DNA from 3 places in the Streptomyces sp. Ac-502 genome. Region 3 is predicted to be linked to each of the others. Evidence: riboswitches for the same ligand, from Rfam matches in the RefSeq annotation. Region 3 holds a riboswitch; each other region holds the start of a gene.

What was found. Region 3 has a riboswitch for thiamine pyrophosphate ahead of thiC (phosphomethylpyrimidine synthase ThiC). Riboswitches for the same ligand answer to the same signal wherever they lie in the genome.
Region 1: it holds a riboswitch for thiamine pyrophosphate, as region 3 does, so the genes downstream of both, ACEXOX_RS34035 (thiamine ABC transporter substrate binding subunit) here and thiC (phosphomethylpyrimidine synthase ThiC) in region 3, are expected to answer to the same signal.
Region 2: it holds a riboswitch for thiamine pyrophosphate, as region 3 does, so the genes downstream of both, thiO (glycine oxidase ThiO) here and thiC (phosphomethylpyrimidine synthase ThiC) in region 3, are expected to answer to the same signal.

Annotation. Positions count from the first base shown of each region.
Region 1 covers NZ_JBHFFO010000001.1:7,446,462-7,453,351, forward strand. Annotated here, with positions in the region: gene ACEXOX_RS33990 (GGDEF domain-containing protein) at 1-303, opposite strand, end outside; gene ACEXOX_RS33995 (hypothetical protein) at 300-452, opposite strand; gene ACEXOX_RS34000 (DUF3307 domain-containing protein) at 452-895, opposite strand; gene ACEXOX_RS34005 (DUF6284 family protein) at 895-1,155, opposite strand; gene ACEXOX_RS34010 (helix-turn-helix domain-containing protein) at 2,059-2,823, shown strand; gene ACEXOX_RS34015 (NUDIX hydrolase) at 2,823-3,296, shown strand; gene ACEXOX_RS34020 (HD domain-containing protein) at 3,284-3,853, opposite strand; gene ACEXOX_RS34025 (GntR family transcriptional regulator) at 3,864-4,544, opposite strand; partial or broken gene rlmN (23S rRNA (adenine(2503)-C(2))-methyltransferase RlmN) at 4,574-5,679, shown strand; TPP riboswitch at 5,713-5,847, shown strand; gene ACEXOX_RS34035 (thiamine ABC transporter substrate binding subunit) at 5,926-6,890, shown strand, end outside.
Region 2 covers NZ_JBHFFO010000001.1:3,249,624-3,256,513, forward strand. Annotated here, with positions in the region: gene ACEXOX_RS14590 (hypothetical protein) at 1-4, opposite strand, end outside; gene metF (methylenetetrahydrofolate reductase [NAD(P)H]) at 58-975, opposite strand; partial or broken gene thiE (thiamine phosphate synthase) at 1,141-1,790, opposite strand; gene ACEXOX_RS14605 (Rv2175c family DNA-binding protein) at 1,946-2,311, opposite strand; gene ACEXOX_RS14610 (NAD(P)/FAD-dependent oxidoreductase) at 2,514-3,794, opposite strand; TPP riboswitch at 3,945-4,060, shown strand; gene thiO (glycine oxidase ThiO) at 4,058-5,365, shown strand; gene thiS (sulfur carrier protein ThiS) at 5,362-5,580, shown strand; gene ACEXOX_RS14625 (thiazole synthase) at 5,591-6,385, shown strand; gene pknB (Stk1 family PASTA domain-containing Ser/Thr kinase) at 6,593-6,890, shown strand, end outside.
Region 3 covers NZ_JBHFFO010000001.1:5,549,898-5,556,787, reverse strand. Annotated here, with positions in the region: gene ACEXOX_RS25130 (Bro-N domain-containing protein) at 1-704, shown strand, start outside; partial or broken gene thiC (phosphomethylpyrimidine synthase ThiC) at 946-2,735, opposite strand; TPP riboswitch at 2,729-2,887, opposite strand; partial or broken gene ACEXOX_RS25120 (YibE/F family protein) at 3,040-4,547, shown strand; gene ACEXOX_RS25115 (SsgA family sporulation/cell division regulator) at 4,670-5,095, opposite strand; gene ACEXOX_RS25110 (IclR family transcriptional regulator) at 5,200-5,970, opposite strand; gene ACEXOX_RS25105 (DUF5326 family protein) at 6,423-6,647, opposite strand; gene ACEXOX_RS25100 (cupin domain-containing protein) at 6,818-6,890, opposite strand, start outside.

The DNA.
Region 1 (6,890 bases), 1.9 Mb from region 3:
CGCATCGCCCGCATCGTGGCCGAACTGGTCGTTGAGCCGCTTGAGCCCGTCCAGGTCGATCAGCAGGACGGCGCACGGCCCGGCCTTCAAGACGTGCGGGGCGCACTGCTCGAAGCCGGCCCGCGTCAGCAGGCCCGTCAGCGGATCATGACGGGCCTGCTCCAGCTCCGCGGACAGCCGCCGGATCAGCGCCGACTGGTAGCGGCCGGCCTGCACCGCGCTCCTGGCGAAGTTCAGCAGCCAGGACACGTCCGGGTCGTGCTGCGCGCGCTCCCGGAACCTCTCCAGGGCCGAGACCGTCATGACACGCCCCCGATCACGTCGGTGCGGGTGTAGTCGAGGGCGGTGTCCAGGACGTGCCGCTGTTCGGCAAGCTGCCCGGCGCGGTAGGCGCGGGGGTGAAGGCGCCGCCACAGGCGGTGGCGCAGCGTGGCGCGCGGTCGGCGCGTCATCAGGCACCTCCCGCGATAAGCAGAGCGGCCGGGAACAGGCCGAAGACCAGGTGCATGGACTGATCGACCAGCGGCATCCCGCCGCGCCGTACGAAGCCGCCGGCCCCGGTGCGGCACATCCAGGCCCGCACCGGCCACCTGCGGTCGATCAACGAGTGCGTGAGGTGAATCCAGACCACGGCGGCCGTCACGCTCCACACGGGGAGGGACAGGTGGACCACGGTGGCCAGGAGGCCCAGCGTCAGCAGTTCGGCGACGCTGTGCGTGGCGGCGTGCAGCTGGTTCGCGCCCCACCCGGTGTGCCGGACCGGCTTGCCGTCGGCGCCCTGTTCCGTCCAGCCGGCCTTGCGGGCCGACATGCGGTCGCTTTGGGTCAGGTAGTCGGCGGCGTGGTGCGCGGTGAACAGCGCGATGTAGGCCGCGGCGAATTCGGCGGCGGCCATCACGCCACCTCCGGCACGGGCTCGCCCGGCCGGTTGGCCAGGGCCAGGCGGGCGGCGATCAGCTTGCGGCGGGCGCGCCGGATGCGGCGGATGGTCACCTCCGGTACCGGGGTGTCCAGCGCCGCGATCCGCGCGTCCAGCAGCTCAACCTCCGCCACCAGCACCGGCATCTCGGTTTCGATCGCGGCCAGGTCGGCGGCGCTCGGCTCCTGGGCGACCAGGTCCGCAGCCATGGCGTGGTCAGGGGTGGGAATCTTCATGACAGGCGTTCCTCTCGAAGGAAACGGCAGCGCCCCGGCCAGGCCCTGAGAAAGCGGGCCGGGGCGGACATCGGTTGTGTGCAGGCCGTTCTTCAGCACGAGCAACCGCGGCACCACTCCGCCCGGCGTCGCCCGAAGGCGGCCGGGCAGAGAGGACCGCGAGCACTGGTGCTCGACCGCGCGGAGATGTGTGGTGCGCGGTGGTGACGCGATGGGCATCGCTGAAAGCGCTGGTCAGGCGCGGACAGCGCCTAGATGGTTCGTCGGTGGCTCATCAGGGCTCCTCTGTTCGAAGGAACCTCGGGTGATCGGTGACCGTCGGACACCGCCGGCTGGAAGGCCGGGGCGTAACGGCCCGCGCCCACTCCCGGAGAGGTCAGTGGGCGGCGCTCCTTTTCTCACCCCGGGGAGGAAGTGGCCCCGGGCCGCCCAAGTGCAGGGGACGGCTCCTGTTGCCCGGATCGCTCCGAGCGGCCTCCCGGGCCGTGCCAGGGCCGGAGGCGGCCTCCCGCGCCCGCAACTGCTGGGCCGGAGGCGGTCCCCATCGACCACCCGTGTGCAGGTGACTGGGGACAGCACGCTGTTGAGTTCTCAAGGAAGACCCGCTTCCTTTGGGCCCGTCTCACGGGGCCCTCCGGGCGGAGTTCGTGCAGGTCGAGCAGCGCCCTTCTGCCTCTTCGTAGCTGAGGCGTTCAGGCCGATGCGATACATGTAATACCTGTCTCGCATCTCCGTCAAGGGCCCGGCCGGAGCTAGGCCTTGATGGGTGGTCGTCGCCCTCGTTCGGCGACATGTCTCAGCTTGGTCGCGAAGCCGGGGACGTTGGACTCCGTGCATGTACGACCTGCCCCCGACTCGCTAGGGTCGAAGTCGTCCCAGGGCGTCCCAGACGGGAGAAGTCGTATGGCGAACGAGCGGATCCGCGGGGCGATTGTGGCGAGTGGACTCAAGTTGGAGCAGGTGGCCGAGCGCTTGGGGGTCTCGCCGAAAACTGTTGAGCGTTGGATCTCCGAACCAAGACGTAAGCCGTACAGGCGTTTCCAGTACGCCCTGGCTTCGATGGTTCAGTGCGAAGTCTCATATCTCTGGCCGGATGAACGCACTTCCGAAGAAGTTACCGAGTCGAGTAGTTCAGAGCTGGTAAGGCTTTATCCTCACCGATCTGTCGTCCCGCAAGACGCATGGGTAAAGCTGTATTCCAACGCGCAAACGCATTTTGATCTGTTGGTTTACTCAGGATTCTGGCTCACGGAGGATTCCCGATTTCATCGGCTCGTGCGCGAGAAGTCAGCGGCCGGCGTGCCGATTCGATTCATGCTCGGAGCCCCAGCTAGCCAGGCCGTATCCATTCGCGGTGAAGATGAAGGGATCGGGGCGGCGATGGCGGGAAAGATTCGCAATGCGCTGGTGAATTATGCCCCGTTATTCAGGCTTCCAGGTGTGGAGTTTAGGCTTCACGACACAACGCTCTACAATTCGATCTATCGCGCTGATGATGAACTGCTAGCGAACGGGCATGTGTACGGAGTAGGTGCCTATATGGCTCCCGTGCTGCACTTGCAGCGTGTCCCCGGCGGGGAACTGTTCGGTACATACGCAGAAAGTCTAGAACGCGTCTGGGAAAGCGCCCGGCGCATAACGTCACCTACTGAATGTGAAGGTGTCTGATGAGTCGCATTGATTATTTCCGCGACCCTGCCGCCCCGAAGGCCAACTCGGTGGTTCCCTCCGTGACCGCCGTGGTCAGAGATGAGCAGGGGAACCTGCTGCTCATCCACAAGACCGATAATGGCCTGTGGGCACTTCCGGGTGGTGGCCATGACGCCGGTGAAAGTATTTCGCAGACGGTTGTGCGAGAAGTCGAAGAAGAGACTGGCATAAAGGTAGTTGTGTTGAGTATCGTGGGGATCTACACCGATCCTCAACACGTCATGAAGTACGATGATGGCGAGGTTCGACAGCAATTCTCTATTTGCTTCCGCGCCCGCCCGGTTGGCGGCGCCCTCCGGACCAGTGAAGAATCCAAAGAGGTCCGTTGGGTTTCGCCAACGGACCTCGAAACTCTGACTATTCACCCGTCGATGCGCCTGCGGATCTCTCATGGACTGGACGCCGCACGCAAGGTGCCTTACATAGGGTGACTCGGCGTTTCTTCGGTGCTCAATCGCTCCTCAACGCGTCGAACGGCGGCATGAATATTGGGGGCGGCGCGTTGAATGAAGCGACCAACGATTGTGTCCGGCCCGTACCGACCGACAATCTCGGCGACTCGCGCTTGAGAAGTGGTCGGGCGTCCGTCCGGAGTGGTCGTCATGTCGCAATAGAGTAGGGCGTCTACGAGGTGAGGGCGCTCCAAGTCGAACTCGCTTGCCAGCTCTTCGCGTAGCCCTCTCTCCTCGGCTTCGAGCAAGGCGCAAGAGTGGTGTGCGACCAAGCGAACAACTCGCTCGCTCATGTCTGTGTGCTCCCGCAGATAGCGGGCGCCATCGAGCGGATGAAATCCCGTGAACGCGATCTCAGGCGAGTAACCGACATCGTGCAGTACGGCTGCGGCTTCCAGTACGGGAGCCTCGCTTCCGAGTATCAGGCGGAGCGAGCGCGCCCGCTCGGCAACTCCGAGAGAGTGCTGCCAGCGCCGGGGCAGAGGTTCGGACAGGAGCGCTTCAGCGAGGCCGTAGGCCCGCTCTGTGAGATCCATGCTGTCCAAGCTACGAGGTCCCCTCTTTGGGAGGGAGGGCGCGCACCCGCCGCCGGCGCCCCGGGCCCATCTCTACGAGGCCCGCTCCCTCCAACTGTGCGATGGCGGTCCGCACGGCGGTGCGGGACATTCCGAACTGCTCGCCCAGCTCCTTCTCCGAAGGGAAGGGGGCGCCTGGCGTGACATCTTCGGCGCGAAGAAGATCCGTCATGCGCTCTACCAGCGGTCGACGATCACGTGTGCCCGCCACATACCAGCCGACACCCTGCACGGACTCAATCACGCCTTCATTCCTCAAGACGCTCAGGGCGCGACCCACGGTAGTTCGGCCTACACCGTACGTGCGCATGAGTTCTGCCTCAGACGGCAAGCTCTCAGTAATCTTGCCCTTTTTGATCTTCTGGCGCAGAGACTCGGTGATTTGCAGGTACGTACCTCGCGGAGAGGTCTGTGGCACGTGACGTTCCCTTCGCCGACGGCATGGCGGTCGCCCCTCCCAGCTTCGCACGCCCGGGAGCGCGGGCGGTGGGAAAATGGCGCCTCTCCCGCCCGCCTGCGCTGGGGGCTGCTGCCTCGCTGACCTGGGCTTCCTGCGATCGATCCGGGCCGTCTGTGGGCCGTGCAAGGACAACCAGCAACCCCCAATGACACCCACCAACCACCACGACGGCACGCTCGTGGGGCAGGTCACAGAGGCGCGTCTGCGACACTGGAAGAACCATGCCTAAGCCCGGAGAACTCACTTTCGTCGCGCCGCGCGGAGCCAAGAAGCCCCCGCGGCACCTTGCCGATCTCACCCCCGCCGAGCGGCGTGAAGCCGTGGCCGCGGTCGGTGAGAAGCCGTTTCGTGCCAAGCAGCTGTCGCAGCACTACTTCGCGCGGTATGCGCACGACCCGGCGGAGTGGACCGACATTCCGGCCGCGGCGCGGGGAAGCTGGCGTCGGAGCTGCTGCCCGAGCTGATGAGTGTGGTGCGGCACATCTCCTGTGACGACGACACCACCCGCAAGACCCTGTGGAAGCTGCACGACGGGACCCTCGTGGAGTCCGTGCTGATGCGCTACCCGGACCGGGTCACGATGTGCATCTCGTCGCAGGCCGGGTGCGGTATGAACTGTCCGTTCTGCGCCACGGGGCAGGCCGGGCTGGACCGGAACCTCTCCACCGCCGAGATCGTTCATCAGATCGTCGACGGTATGCGGGCACTGCGGGACGGTGAGGTGCCGGGTGGGCCGGCCCGGTTGTCCAACATCGTCTTCATGGGCATGGGCGAGCCGCTGGCGAACTACAACCGGGTCGTGGGCGCGATCCGGCGGCTGACCGACCCCGAGCCCGACGGGGTGGGGCTGTCGCAGCGGGGCATCACGGTGTCCACGGTCGGTCTCGTGCCGGCGATGCTGCGCTTCGCGGACGAGGGGCTGAAGTGCCGGCTCGCGGTGTCGCTGCACGCGCCGGACGACGAGCTGCGCGACACGCTCGTGCCGGTCAACACGCGCTGGAACGTGCGTGAGGTGCTGGACGCGGCGTGGGAGTACGCGGAGAAGTCCGGTCGACGGATTTCGATCGAGTACGCGCTGATCCGGGACATCAACGACCAGGCTTGGCGGGGCGACCTGCTGGGCCGGCTGCTCAAGGGCAAGCGGGTTCATGTCAATCTCATTCCGTTGAACCCGACGCCCGGTTCGAAGTGGACCGCCTCCCGTCCCGAGGACGAGAAGGCGTTCGTGGAGGCCATCGCCGCGCACGGCGTGCCGGTGACGGTCCGCGACACGCGCGGGCAGGAGATCGACGGCGCCTGCGGGCAGCTCGCCGCCTCGGAGCGCTGACCGCCCGCTGGTACGGTGTGATCGAACAAATGCACATTCCGACAGGGGAGCGCCACAGCGCTGAGAGTGCGGCAGTGTCACGGACCTAGCGTCACGGACACCGAGGTGCCGCAGACCCTTGAACCTCGCCCGGGTCATTCCGGGTAGGAAGTTCGGTCGTCACTCATGCTGTTGCGCCCCGTCCGGCCTCCTTCGCGGAGCGCCGGGCGGGGCCGCGTCTCTTCCTGGCCAGCCAGGAGGAATTCAGTGAGCACCACCAGAAGGATCACCGTCACGGCGCTGGCCGTCGCGGCCGGCATGACGGCGCTCGCCGCGTGCGGCTCGGGCGGCAGCGGCAGCAAGGACCCGAAGAGCGTCACACTCGTCAGCCATGACTCCTTCAACGTCTCGAAATCCGTGCTGGCGGAGTTCACCGAGCAGACCGGCTACAAGGTCGACGTGCTCAAGGGCGGGGACGCGGGCAAGGCCGTCAACCAGGCGATCCTGTCGAAGGGGAACCCTCAGGGTGATGTCTTCTTCGGTATCGACAACACGCTGCTGTCGCGGGGGCTGAAGGAAGGGATCTTCACTCCGTACCAGGCCAAGGGGCTGGAGAGCGTGTCCGACGAGCTCCAGCTCGACAAGGCGGAGCACCGGGTGACGCCGGTGGACTACGGCGACACCTGCGTCAACTACGACCGGGCCTACTTCGCCGAGCACAAGATCGCGCCGCCGAAGACCTTCGACGACCTGCTCAAGCCCGAGTACAAGGGGCTGCTGGTCACCGAGAACTCCGCCACGTCCTCGCCGGGGCTCGCCTTCCAGCTCGGCACCATCGCCGAGTACGGCGAATCCGGCTGGCAGGAGTACTGGAAGAAGCTCAAGGCCAACGGCGTCGAGGTCGTGGACGGCTGGGAGCAGGCGTACAACGAGCGGTTCTCGGGGTCGGCGGCCGGCCAGGGCAAGGGGGACAAGCCCCTGGTGGTGTCGTACGCGTCGAGCCCGCCGGTGGAGGTGCTGGGCAAGAAGCCGGAGCCCAAGGAGGCCCCCACCGGTGTCGCGACCGGCACCTGCTTCCGGCAGATCGAGTTCGCGGGCCTGCTCAAGGGCGCCAAGAACGAGAAGGGCGGCAAGGCGCTGCTGGACTTCCTGCTGAGCAAGCAGTTCCAGGAGGACGTGCCGCTCCAGATGTTCGTCAACCCGGCGCGTGAGGACGCGAAGGTGCCGGAGCT
Region 2 (6,890 bases), 2.3 Mb from region 3:
CCATGTACGCCCCTCTTCCGCCGCCCCGAGAGGCCGCCGTGGTGCGGCAAACCGCCGTCAGGACTGCTGGTGCAGACCCAGATTCTCGTAGATTTCCAGCGTCGCCGTGGAGTGGTTCAGGGTAATGAAGTGCAACCCGGGACTTCCCTCGGCCATCAAGCGCGCACACAGCTCCGTCGCATACTCGATGCCAATGGAGCGTACAGCCGCCGGATCGTCCTTGACCGCGAGGATGCGCTCGGCCAGCTCGGGCGGGAAGGCGGCATTGCTGAGCTGCGCGAACCGTTCGATCTGGCGGACGTTGGTGACCGGCATGATCTCCGGGATGACGGGCGTCTCGCAACCCGCCGCGGCGACCCGGTCCCGCAGCCGGAGGTAGTCCTCGGCGTAGAAGAACATCTGGGTGATCGCGAAGTCCGCGCCGGCCCGGCACTTGTCGACGAAGTGCCGCACGTCGGTGTCCCAGTCCGTGGAGCGCGGGTGCATCTCCGGGAAGGCCGCCACGCCGACGCAGAAGTCGCCCGACTCCTTGATGAGCCGGACCAGTTCGGCGGCGTACAGGACGCCTTCGGGGTGCTGGACCCAGTCGCCCATCGGGTCGCCGGGCGGGTCGCCGCGCAGCGCGAGCATGTTGCGGATACCGGCGTCGGCGTACTGCCCGATGATGTTGCGCAGGTCGGCGAGGGAGTGGTTGACGGCGGTCAGGTGGGCGACCGGGGTGAGAGTGGTGTCGGTGGCGATCCGTTCGGTCGCGCGCACCGTGCCCTCGCGGGAGGTGCCGCCCGCCCCGTACGTCACGGAGACGAAGGTCGGCGCGACCGCCTCGATCCGGCGAATGGCGTTCCACAACGTCCGCTCGCCCTTCTCCGTCTTCGGGGCGGCGAACTCGAACGAATACGACTGCTTGCCGGAAGCGAGCAGGTCGCGCACGGTCCGTGCGCGATCAGTCCTGGTGGAAGCTGTGCCTAGGGCCATACGTGCAGATTATCCACCGGCTTCCCGCGCACCAACCGACTCCGGCGAAATGCCCGGATAGCCGCGTTCCGGTCCACACCGTGGACACCGTCCGGCCGACGCCGGGCCATCTCCCGTACGAACGGGCCCACGGCGGAGCGGTACGGGCGGCCCGCGCCGGAGCGGTCACTGCCCGCGGGCGCGTACCCGCTTCGCCAGGTCGGCGGCCGCGGCCCCCGGGTCCCCGGCCTCGGTGATCGCCCGGACGACGACCACCCGGCGGGCGCCCGCGTCCAGTACCTGGTCCAGGTTGGACGCGTCGATCCCCCGATGGCGAACCAGGGGCGCTCGGGCCGCCGCGCGGCGGCGTGGCGGACCAGGCCGAGGCCGGGGGCGTGGCGGCCGGGCTTGGTCGGGGTGGGCCAGCAGGGGCCGGTGCAGAAGTAGTCCACGCCGGGTTCGGTCAGCGCGGCGTCCACCTCCGCCTCGGCGTGGGTGGACCGGCCGATCAGCACGTCGTCGCCGAGAACGGCGCGGGCGGCGGGCACCGGCAGGTCGCCCTGGCCCAGGTGCAGGACGTCCGAGCCGATGGCGTGGGCGACGTCGGCGCGGTCGTTGACCGCGAGCAGCTTGCCGTGCCGGCGGCAGGCGTCCGCGAAGACTTCCAGGTGGGCCAGCTCTTCGGCGGCCTCCATGCCCTTGTCGCGCAGCTGCACGACGTCCACGCCCGACGCGAGCACCGCGTCCAGGAACTGCGCGAGGTCGCCCTGGCGCTTGCGGGCGTCCGTGCACAGGTAGAGCCGGGCGTCGGACAGGGCGTGGCGTGCGGTGCTCATCGGACGGGTCCCCCCAGGTCTACGGCGTACGGGCCGGGCCTTCCGGCCCGTACGCCAATGGTGCGAAGACGGTCGCGGCCGCGGGTGCGGGCGCGACGGTGGTACGGCTGCGGACGCACTCGACGCACGGGTGCGCCCCGCAGCGGGGAGCGGGTCTAGACGGCGAGCGCCTGAGCCCGGCGCTTCACCTCCGTACCGCGGTTCTCACGCAGGGCCTGGGCGGGGGTGCCGGGCAGCGTCTCGTCGGCGGTGAAGAGCCACTCCAGCATCTCCTCGTCGGTGAAGCCGTCGTCCCGCAGGAGCGTCAGCGTCCCGACGAGGCCCTTGAGGACCTTGTCGTCCTTGATGAAGTCGGCCGGCACATGCAGGGCACGGTTCTCGCCGCGGCGCACCGCGATCAGCTGGCCCTCCTTCACCAGCTGCCGCACACGCGTCACCTCGACGCCGATCATCTCGGCGATGTCGGGGAGGGTGAGCCAGGCGGGGACGAGTCCATCGATCTTTGCGTCAATCTCGGTCACGGGACAAGCCTGCCACCTCGCACTGACAGCCGGTAGCCGGGCATCGCCATCGGCGCAGCCCACAGCACCCGAACGCGCTGCCGAACACCCCGCCGAACGTGCCGCCGGACGCGCTGTCGGTCGTACCGCCGGACACGCCACCCGCAGGAGCTACGGCCCCGGCCCCGGCCCCGGATTCCGCCCCGGACCGCCCCGGATCGCCTCAGACCGCCGCCGACTTCAGCGGTACGGACGCGTCCGCCGCCCTCCGCCGGTCCAGCACCGCGCCCCGCTCGATGAGCTTGCGGCCCTGGGCCAGGTCGCGGGGCCGGCCGACCGCCAGCAGTCCGACGAGCACGCCCTCGCGCAGCCACACCACCGACCAGGCCGCGCTCTCGGGGTCGCCGCGCCACACCGTCTCGTCGGCGCCCGCGTGATGCCCGGCGTACTGCACGAAACGCCCGAACTGCTCGGACCAGAAGTACGGGACCGGGTCGTACACCGGCCCCTCGGCGGCGCCGCGGACGATGGTGGCGGCGACCGTGCGCGGCCCGTGCAGGGCGTTGTCCCAGTGGTGGACCAGCAGGCGGCTGCCGTAGCGGGCGGACGGGAAGGAGACGCAGTCGCCGACCGCGTACACGTCGGGCAGCGTGGTGCGCAGCCGCTCGTCGGCCAGGACGGAGCGGTCCTCGGACGACAGCTCGATGCCGGACCCGGCCAGCCAGGCGGTCGCGGGGCGGGCACCGATGCCGACGACGACCGCGTCGGCGGTGAGCACCGCGCCGTCGGCGAGCGTCACCGCGCCCTCGGTGACCGCGGCGACCCGGGCGCCGGTACGCAGCCGGGCGCCGCTGTCCTCGTACCAGGCCGCCATGGGAGCGGCGACCTCGGCGGGCAGCGCGCCGGCCAGCGGCCGGTCGGCGGCCTCGACGACCGTCACCGGGCAGCCCGCCTCGCGCGCCGCTGTGGTGAACTCCGCGCCGATCCAGCCCGCGCCGACGACCACGACCTCACGCTGCCCGGCCAGTACCGACCGCAGCCGCTCGGCGTCGTCGAGGGTGCGCAGGACATGGACGTCCGGCAGCCCGTCACAGCCGGGCAGGGTGACCGGCTCGGCGCCGGTGGCGATGACCAGGTGGTCGTACGGCAGCGGCCCGGCGTCCGTCTCCAGCACCCGCGAGTCGGCCGCGAGCCCTATGGCGCGCCGCCCCAGCAGCAGCTCGATGCCGAGCGCCTCGAAGTCGACGTCGAAGGCGGACCCGTCGGCCTTGCCGAGCAGCACGGCCTTGGACAGCGGCGGTCGGTCGTACGGCTGGTGCGGCTCTTCGCCGAGCACCGTGACCGCCCCGCGCCAGCCCTGTTCGCGCAGGGCGACGGCGGTCTGCACACCGGCCAGTCCGGCGCCGACGATGACGGCGCGCCGGGTGCGCTCGGCCGCGCGTTCGGCGGATTCGCGGTCCTGGCGCGCGCGGTCAGGGTCTTGGGGCTGGGTCTGCTCGCTCACCCGATCACTGTAGGACGGGGTGTCTCGCGACCTGGAGCACCGCGCGACGAGATCTATGACACAAGGTCACGGCCCGTAACCCGCCGGCCCCCGCGCCCCGCACCCGGCGCTCCCTTACGGCGCGTCGGCGGCCCGTACTAGGGTTGCCGGTGAACGCACACGCGGGAGCCCGGACGCGACCGGGCTGAGAGGGAGGCTGACGCGGCCTCCGACCGTACGAACCTGATCCGGGTCATGCCGGCGAAGGGAGGGGCTGGACGCCCATGCATCCACCCGCACGGAATTCGACGCCCCCCGGGGCGGCCGCCGCGTCCGGCGCGAGCCCGGACGTGCTCGTCGTCGGCGGCGGCATCATCGGCCTGGTCACCGCCTGGCGGGCGGCCCTGCTCGGGCTGCGGACCGCCGTCGCCGACCCGGCCCCCGGCGGCGGCGCCGCCCAGGTCGCGGCGGGGATGCTGGCCGCCGTCACCGAGCTGCACTACGGCGAGCAGACGCTGCTCGGCCTCAATCTCGCCTCCGCGCGCCGCTATCCGGAGTTCGCCGCCGAGCTGACGGAGGCGAGCGGTCTGGATGTCGGCTACCGCCGGTGCGGCACCCTGGCCGTCGCGCTGGACGCCGACGACCGCGCCCACCTGCGCGATCTGCACGCCCTCCAGCTCCGCAGCGGCCTGGAGTCCGAGTGGCTGACGGGGCGCGAGTGCCGGCGCCTGGAGCCGTTGCTCGCGCCGGGCGTGCGCGGGGGCCTGCGCGTGGACGGGGACCACCAGGTCGACCCGCGACGGCTGGCCGCCGCGCTGCTCGCCGCCTGTGAGCGGGCCGGGGTCGCCTTCCACCGCGCCGCGGCCGAGCGGCTGACCGTCGTGCGGGGCCGCGCCACCGGCGCCGGGCTGGCCGACGGCAGCCGGGTCACGGCCGGGCAGGTGGTGCTCGCGGCGGGCAGCCGGAGCGGGCTGCTGGCGGGCGTCCCCGAGGACGTGCTGCCGCCGGTCCGCCCGGTCAAGGGCCAGGTGCTGCGGCTGCGGATGCCGGACGGCCTGCCCGGCGGCGTACCGTTTCTGTCCCGCACCGTACGGGCCGTGGTGCGCGGCGGCCCGCTCTACCTCGTACCGCGCGAGAACGGCGAGCTGGTCGTCGGCGCCACCAGCGAGGAGCTGGGCTGGGACACCACGGTCACCGCGGGCGGGGTCTACGAGCTGCTGCGGGACGCCCATGAACTGGTCCCCGGCATCACCGAACTGCCCTTGGTCGAGTCCCGCGCCGGGCTGCGCCCCGGCTCGCCCGACAACGCGCCGCTGCTCGGCCCGACCGCGCTGCCCGGCCTGCTGGTGGCGACCGGCCACTACCGCAACGGGGTGCTGCTGACGCCGGTCACGGGCGACGTGATGGCGGCGGCGCTGACCGGCGGCCCGCTGCCTGAGGAGGCGCGGGCGTTCACCCCGGACCGCTTCGCGCCGGGCGCGCCCGGGCTCCCGGCATCGTCCGGTCCCGCGCCCTCGTCCGGTCCCGTGCCGTCGTCCACTTCCCTCCAGGCTCCCGCGACCGCCCCCGCCCCTCAGGAGCAGCCCGTATGACCGTCACCACGCCCATCACCGTCTCCGTGAACGGCGAGCCCCGGGAGTTCCCCGGCGGGCTCACCCTGGACCGGCTCGTCGCCGGTCTGACCACGGCACCGGGCGGCGTGGCCGCCGCCGTCAACGAGGCCGTGGTGCCGCGCGGCCAGTGGCCCGCCACCGCGCTCGGCGACGGCGACCGCGTCGAGGTCCTCACCGCAGTCCAGGGAGGCTGATCCGTACGTCATGGCCGACGACCTCCTCACCATCGCCGACACCACCTTCGACTCCCGACTGATCATGGGGACGGGCGGAGCGCCCAGTCTCGGCATCCTGGAACGGGCGCTGCTCGCCTCCGGTACGGAGCTGACGACGGTCGCCATGCGCCGTCTGGACCCGACCGTGCAGGGCTCGGTGCTGTCCGTACTGGAACGGCACGGCATCCGCGTGCTGCCGAACACCGCGGGCTGTTTCACCGCGGGCGAGGCGGTCCTGACCGCCCGGCTGGCCCGGGAGGCGCTGGGCACCGACTGGGTCAAGCTGGAGGTGGTCGCGGACGAGCGCACGCTGCTGCCGGACCCGGTCGAGCTGCTGGACGCCGCGGAGACCCTGGTGGACGACGGCTTCACCGTCCTGCCGTACACCAGCGACGACCCGGTGCTGGCCCGCAAGCTGGAGGACGTGGGCTGTGCGGCGATCATGCCGCTGGGTTCCCCCATCGGCTCCGGGCTGGGCATCCGCAACCCGCACAACTTCCAGCTGATCACCGAGCGGGCCGGGGTCCCGGTGATCCTTGACGCGGGCGCCGGCACCGCCTCCGACGCCGCCCTGGCCATGGAGCTGGGCTGCGCCGCGGTGATGCTGGCCTCGGCGGTGACCCGGGCGCAGGAGCCCGTCCTGATGGCGGAGGCGATGCGGCACGCGGTCGAAGGCGGCCGGCTGGCGTACCGGGCCGGTCGTATCCCCCGCCGTCACTACGCGGAAGCTTCTTCCCCGGTGGAGGGCGTCGCCGCGCTGGATCCGGAGCGCCCGGCCTTCTGATCGGCCGCGGCCTTCCCGAGGCACGGCGGGCAGCGTCCCTGACCGGCCGCCGCCCGCCACGGCCCGCCACCGCTCGCCCCGCGAAACGGGCATCCCGCACATCCCGGCCGGTCCGCGGCCCGCCCCTGTCACTGTTCGGATGCAATGGCCCCGGGTTCCCGGGCAGGGCGTCCGGCACCGCCGTGGCGGCTCGTAGACTCGTCTGCCGTGGATACGACCCTTCAGGACCCGCTGGTCGGGCAGCTGCTCGACGGCCGGTACCAGGTGCAGGCGCGCGTCGCCGCCGGCGGCATGGCCACGGTCTACCGGGCCGTGGACACCCGGCTGGACCGGGTGCTCGCCCTGAAGGTGATGCACCCGTCGCTGGCGGCCGACGCCGCGTTCGTCGACCGCTTCATCCGCGAGGCCAAGTCCGCCGCCCGGCTCGACCACCCCAATGTGGTGGGCGTCTACGACCAGGGCACCGACGGCACGTACGTGTACCTGGCCATGGAGTACGTCGCCG
Region 3 (6,890 bases):
GCGGCAAGTCCACGCTCGAGAACGTAACCTCACGTTACGGTCTCAGCATTCCCGCAGGTCGGGAGTGGCGCCGAGACTTGCACGTGGTAAATCTCCAGGGGCTGATCCAACTGGTGAACGCCTGCAACAAACCGGATGCCGCCCTCTTCAAGGAGTGGGTCTCAGAGGTCATCTTCACCGTTCAACGGGACGGCTCGTACTCCTTGAAGGTGTCGGAGATCAGCCGCAACCGGCCGCCGGACCCGCCGCCCCCCGAATCGGTCGTCACGCCACAAGAAATGGCTGAAGCCCTGACCCGCCTGGAAGTGCGCAACGAGAGCTTCCAGACGGAGGTCCTCGATACGCTACGGCGGGCCGAGCGGGCCTGGACTCGTATGGCCGAAACGCTGCAGCCCAAGGCGGACGTCGGCCCGGTCGTGGACAAACGCGCATTGCGGCTCACGACCGAGGACCTCTTCGCCCAGTGGAAGGCCCGGCTGCGCCTCACCGAGGACGTATGGGCTGTCGCCGTGTACATCCTGCCCACGCTGGCCGAAGCCGGACGGATCAGTTGTTCGACGGAGACGCTGGCCGCTAAAACCGGGCTGTCCCAGCAGCGCGTCCACGCGTGCCTGCGCTTCCTCCAGAAGCACCGCTGCATCCGCCAACAGGGGATGAGTAACGACGGGCACCCTGTGTACCTCGCAGAGTTGCCGCCCAAGTAGGAGATGAGCGGACCCGAAGTCGCAATCGCTACTTGCGGCTTCGGGCCCGTTCGTCGTCGCACGATAGTCATGCTCCGGGGCTCGCACCAGCCTGTGGACAACCCGGAGCGATCGTGCCGGATGTATCGACTGAACCCTCATTTTTCGTGAGGGTTCACGCGAGTTCGCAGGTCAACCCCCTATGGATGACGTGCCAGAAGTTTCGCGAGACTGTGACTGGAGGTCACAGTCTCGGAAACTCTCACTCCGCGATCGGCAGATACACCCGATTCCCCGCCGCCGCGAACTCCTTCGACTTCTCGGCCATTCCGGCCTCTGCCTCCGCATCCGCCCCCGCGCCGGCCGCCAGGTCGCCACCGTGCTCGCGGCGAATGTCCTGCGAGATCTTCATGGAGCAGAACTTCGGCCCGCACATGGAACAGAAGTGCGCCGTCTTAGCGGCTCCGCCGGCAGTGTCTCGTCGTGGAAGGCGCGGGCCGTGTCCGGGTCGAGGGCCAGGTTGAACTGGTCCTCCCACCGGAACTCGAAGCGCGCGTCGGACAGCGCGTCGTCCCACTCCTGGGCCCCGGGGTGCCCCTTGGCCAGGTCCGCCGCGTGGGCCGCGATCTTGTACGTGATCACGCCGGTCTTCACGTCGTCCCGGTCCGGCAGGCCCAGGTGCTCCTTGGGCGTGACGTAGCAGAGCATCGCCGTACCCCACCAGGCGATCATCGCCGCGCCGATCCCGGAGGTGATGTGGTCGTACGCGGGGGCGATGTCCGTGGTCAGCGGGCCGAGCGTGTAGAACGGGGCCTCTTCGCAGATCTCCTGCTGGAGGTCGATGTTCTCCTTGATCTTGTGCATCGGGACATGGCCCGGGCCCTCGATCATCGTCTGTACGCCGTGGCGCTTGGCGATCGTGTTCAGCTCGCCGAGCGTCCGCAACTCCGCGAACTGCGCCTCGTCGTTGGCGTCCGCGATGGACCCGGGGCGCAGGCCGTCGCCGAGGGAGTACGTGACGTCGTAGGAGGCGAGGATTTCGCAGAGTTCTTCGAAGTGGGTGTAGAGGAACGATTCCTTGTGGTGCGCGAGGCACCACGCCGCCATGATCGAACCGCCGCGCGAGACGATGCCGGTCTTGCGGCGGGCCGTCAGGGGCACGTACCGCAGCAGGACCCCGGCGTGGACGGTCATGTAGTCCACGCCCTGTTCGGCCTGTTCGATGACCGTGTCCTTGTAGATCTCCCAGGTCAGCTCCTCGGCCTTGCCGTCCACCTTCTCCAGTGCCTGGTAGAGGGGGACGGTGCCGATGGGCACGGGGGAGTTGCGCAGCACCCATTCGCGGGTGGTGTGGATGTTGCGGCCGGTGGACAGGTCCATGACCGTGTCGGCGCCCCAGCGGGTCGCCCAGGTCATCTTCTCCACCTCCTCCTCGATGGAGGAGGTGACGGCGGAGTTGCCGATGTTCGCGTTGACCTTGACCAGGAAGTTCTTGCCGATGATCATCGGCTCGATCTCCGGGTGGTTGACGTTGGCGGGCAGGACCGCCCGGCCGGCCGCGATCTCGTCCCGTACGAATTCGGGGGAGCAGTTCTCGCGGATCGCGACGTACTCCATCTCCGCCGTGACCTCGCCCCGCCGCGCGTACGCGAGCTGGGTGACCGCGGCGCCGCCCCGGCCCCGGCGCGGCTGCCGGGGGCGGCCGGGGAAGACCGCGTCGAGGTTCTTCAGGCCGCCGCGCGGCGAGGTGTGCTTGAGGCCGTCGTCCTCGGGCCGCGGCGGGCGGCCCGCGTACTCCTCGGTGTCCCCGCGGCTGATGATCCAGTTCTCCCGCAGCGGCGCCAGGCCGCGGCGGACGTCCGTTTCGATGTTGGGGTCGGTGTACGGTCCCGACGTGTCGTAGAGCGTCACGTCCTGGCCGTTGGTGAGGTGCACACGACGGACCGGAACCCTGAGGTCGGGGCGCGATCCGGTGAGGTAGCCCTTGTGCCAGCCGATCTCCGTGGCGGAGCCCTGGCCGTTTTCGGGCGTGCGTGCATCCTGCAGAGTCATGAAGACCCACTCCCTACGCCGGCATTACCCGGTAACAGGTTCGGCGGTCGACGCAGCGATGTCCGTGGCGGCGTTCCCGGCTTCGGCCGGACGTTCCGTACGGAGGTCAGCGCCCTCTCAGCCCGGTGCTCCAAGCTCCCGCGATTGCAAAGGTGACACCACGGTAGCGGCCGGTGTGGCGCGGTGAACAGGGGGCCCTGCCAGTTCTTGCGATGATCGGGCGGTGACCAGCAACGAGCCTTCACACTCCGCGCACGACCACACTTCCGGTTCGTCGCACAGGTCCGGGCCCCTGCCCGAGCCCATGTCCGGGCCCGCGTCCGAGCCCATGCCGGGGGCCGGGCCCGGGGCCGTGTCCGGAGCCGAGCTCGGAGCCGAGCCCGGGGCCGGAGACGAGGGCGGCAGCCACAGCCACGGGCGCAGCCACGGCCACGGCTCCGGACACGGCCACAGCCACGGGCATGGACACGGTCACGGGCACGGCCCCGCGGCCCCCGTCTCGCGCCACCTCCGCAAGGTCATCGCGGCGGTGCTCATCCCGTTCGCCGCCGCGGTGCTGGCCGGGCTGGTCGTGCTGTGGCCGGGCGGCGCACCCGGTCACAAGCCGTCCGGCATCGGTTTCGACCAGCCCACCGAGAAGGCGAAGGTGGTGAAGGTCGAGGAAGTGAACTGCGCGGACGTCCACGCCCAGCAGCAACAGCAACCTTCGCAGCAGCAACCCCCTCCTCCGGACCCCAGCAGGCCAAGCACTGCGAGCGGGCGGTCATCGAGGTGACCACCGGGAAGGACACGGGCCGGCGGTTCGAGTCGATCGTGACGCCCGAGGCCACGCGGCACTACGAAGCCGGCCAAGGGGTCGTGGTCGCGTACGCCCCCAAAGCGCCCATTAACCTGCAGTATTCGGTCACCGATGTGGACCGCACCTTCCCGATGTGGGTGCTCGCCGCCCTCTTCGCCGCGGCGGTCGTCGTGGTCGGGCGGCTGCGCGGGCTCCTGGCACTGGTCGCGCTGGTCGTGAGCTTCCTGGTCCTGACGCTGTTCATCCTCCCCGCCATCCTCCAGGGCGCGAATCCCCTGGTGGTCGCCATCGTCGGAGGCAGCGCGATCATGCTGGTCGCCCTCTACCTGTGCCACGGGCTGACGGCGCGTACGTCCGTCGCCGTACTGGGCACACTGGTCTCGCTGCTGCTGATCGGCCTGCTCGGCTCCCTCTTCATCGACTGGGCCCTGCTGTCCGGCAACACCGACGACCAGACCGGGCTGGTGCACGGCCTCTACCCCGACATCGAGATCCGCGGGCTGCTGCTGGCGGGCATCATCATCGGGTCGTTGGGCGTGCTCGACGATGTGACGGTCACTCAGACCGCCGCGGTATGGGAGCTGAAGGAGGCCGACCCGTCGGCAGGCCGGCGCAAGCTCTACACGTCGGCGATGCGCATCGGCCGCGATCACATCGCATCCGTCGTCAACACGCTCGTACTCGCTTACGCGGGCGCGGCACTGCCACTGCTGTTGCTGTTCACGATCGCACAGAGCAGTGTCGGTACGGTCGCCACCAGCGAGGTGGTCGCCGAGGAGGTCGTCCGCACGCTCGTGGGCAGCATCGGCCTGGTCGCGTCCGTACCGCTCACCACTCTGCTGGCCGCACTGGTGGTCTCGGCGGACCGGGAGACGGGCCTGGCGGCGGGCCGGGGCGCCCGCCGAGGTCCGGGGCGGGGTACGAGGCCGAGCACGGGGCGAAGCACAGGACGGCGCGCGGGCCGGGGTGCCGGCCGGGGCGCGGGCAGCGGCAGGCGGCGTCGCGCGCGCTGAAGCGGCGATCGGATGCGAGTTCCGCCCTGCGCCCGGAGGTCGGGCGTGAGCCCTGCCCTGAACCGGCCGGGCGCGCGGCCCGGGCCGGCCGTTCCGGCAGCGGTCCGGCAGCGGCCGCCCGCTCACCCCGCCTTCTGCGCCTCCGAAAGAATGCGGTCCAGTGTCGAGTCGAGCGTGTCGCACACCTCTTCCTCCCCGATCGGTACGAGTCGGTCCGTACGGTCGAGGAAGGCCACCAGTGGCGGGGCGCCGGCCCGGAACAGCGCCCGTTCGTCGGCCACCTGAAGGCTGATGAAGACATCGCTGAGGTGCTCGGAGGAGGACGGCTCGATGCGCACGTCGCCCTCACCGGACGGCTTGCTCAACCCGTCCAGCAGCAGCTCCCGACTGAAGGCCCAGGTCACGGGCGTGTCGCCGGGAAGGTCGAAGGTGAAGCTGACCGCATAGGGGTCCGCGCGGTCGAAGTACAGCTCCACCGGGATACGGAAGGCGAGCTCCTCGGACACGAGGAAGCTCATGATCACTTCTGCCTGAACTGTGTCGGTCATCAACCTCTGCCCCGTACTTGGTCGGAGATGGCCAGGAATCGTCCCTCTTGGCCCCATTGACGCCATCGTCTGTCACGTGCGAACGGATCACAAGGAGTGATATTTCAGATACTGATAGAGAAAGCGAGAGTGGTCACCGTCGCCTCCGCCATTCTGCGTAGTCGTTCGGTAACGCAGTGTAGGCGCTGAGCGTCGCTCGCGGGAAGAGAAATCGCCACGGCCGCGGCCGCCGAACCCACCTGGATCGGAAGCGCCGAGCATACTGTGCCCAGGGCATATTCCTGCTGTTCGTAGGCGACTTGGGCGCGGCGCACCGTGTCCAGGCGGTGCAGCAGGTCGTCCTCGCTCCGCACCGAGTAGGGCGTGAGCGGCTGCACCGGATACCGGGCCAGGTGGTCCTTCCTGGACTGTTCGTCGAGTTGTGCGAGCAAACACTGCCCGATCGCATGTGCGTGCGCGGTGGTACGGAAGTCCACCCACTCCTCCACCGGCGGTCGTTGCGGGTCCTCGGTGACGGCCACCACCTCCACCTCCCCCGCGCGGTAGACCGCGAAGTAGACCGCGGCGCCGATCCGTTTGCCGACGGCGGCCAGCGCGTCACCCAGCTCGGCACGGCGGCACCGTTCGGCGCCCGCCTTCCCGATGGAGCCGGCGGCCTCTCCGTAGACGAACACTCCGTTCTCGCGCCGCAGGTAGCCCTCGTGCGTCAGGGTTCGCAGCAGGTGGTACGTCGTCGGAAGCGGCAACCCCGCCTCCCTGGCCAGCTGTTTGGCGGGCGCGCCGGCGGAGTGCGCGCCCACCGCCTCCAACAGGCGCAGCGCCCGCTGCACCGAGCCGATCAACGTGGGGTGCGAAACGGATTCACCGTTCACCATTGCCAACGCCAACCCCCTGGTCGGGTAGCCGGGGCGGCACGGCCCCGGTGGCGGGAGCCGCTCCCGCTCCGCCCGCGTCTCCCCGGGGCCCTCGTCGACGCCCGGACCGGCCCTGCCTCACTCGCTATTTTCCGGAACGTCACCATCCGGAAGACGCCTGCGAACCGCACTCTAACTTGGCCGCTCCGGGCGGCAGAGGGATTTGGCGGGGGGATGGTCGAGGGGATCGGCCATGGATCGGGCATGGATCGGGCATAGGGATCGGCCGGGGACGAGGCGAGGGGCCGTCGGCGCAACAGCGCGCGCCACCCGACCAAAAGAGAAAGCCCCGCTCCCTTGCGGGGCGGGGCGGGGCGGGCGGGCCGCGATGAGCGGAGTGGTGCCAACCGTTCGCGATCAGCAGGAAAGGGCACGACCAGCAGGTCGGGCCCGATTCCCGGTGTACCGATCACTCACCAGTCGCTCCGCGACGAGGAGGACGAGGAGCCCTTGAGCCTGCGTGCCAGGTAGACGACACCGGCGATCAACGCCACCGCTATCAGCACCTTGAAGAGCAGGCCGATCAGGAAGCCGACCGCGCTGGCGATCAGGCTGCCGAACACCACCAGGAGGACGACGGGCACCGCGACCCACGTCACCCACCACGGAAGTCCTGCGAACGTCCCCTTGCCGGCCATTGCTCTGCCCTGCTTTCTGCGTCTACTTCGCGTTTGTTGTCGTCTGTCTACGCGGCCCGCTGCCCTGTTCTCCCTGCACCACCGATGCTAGGGCGGCGCGGAACGGAACGGGGGCCGTGCGGCCCCGGCCCTCCCCTGAACCGTCCCCTACGGGACGAGGGGTGCGCGCCTCAGCTTTCGGGCGGAGAGAAGACCACCATGACCCGCAGGTCCTCGCTGATGTGGTGGAACTTGTGCGGCACC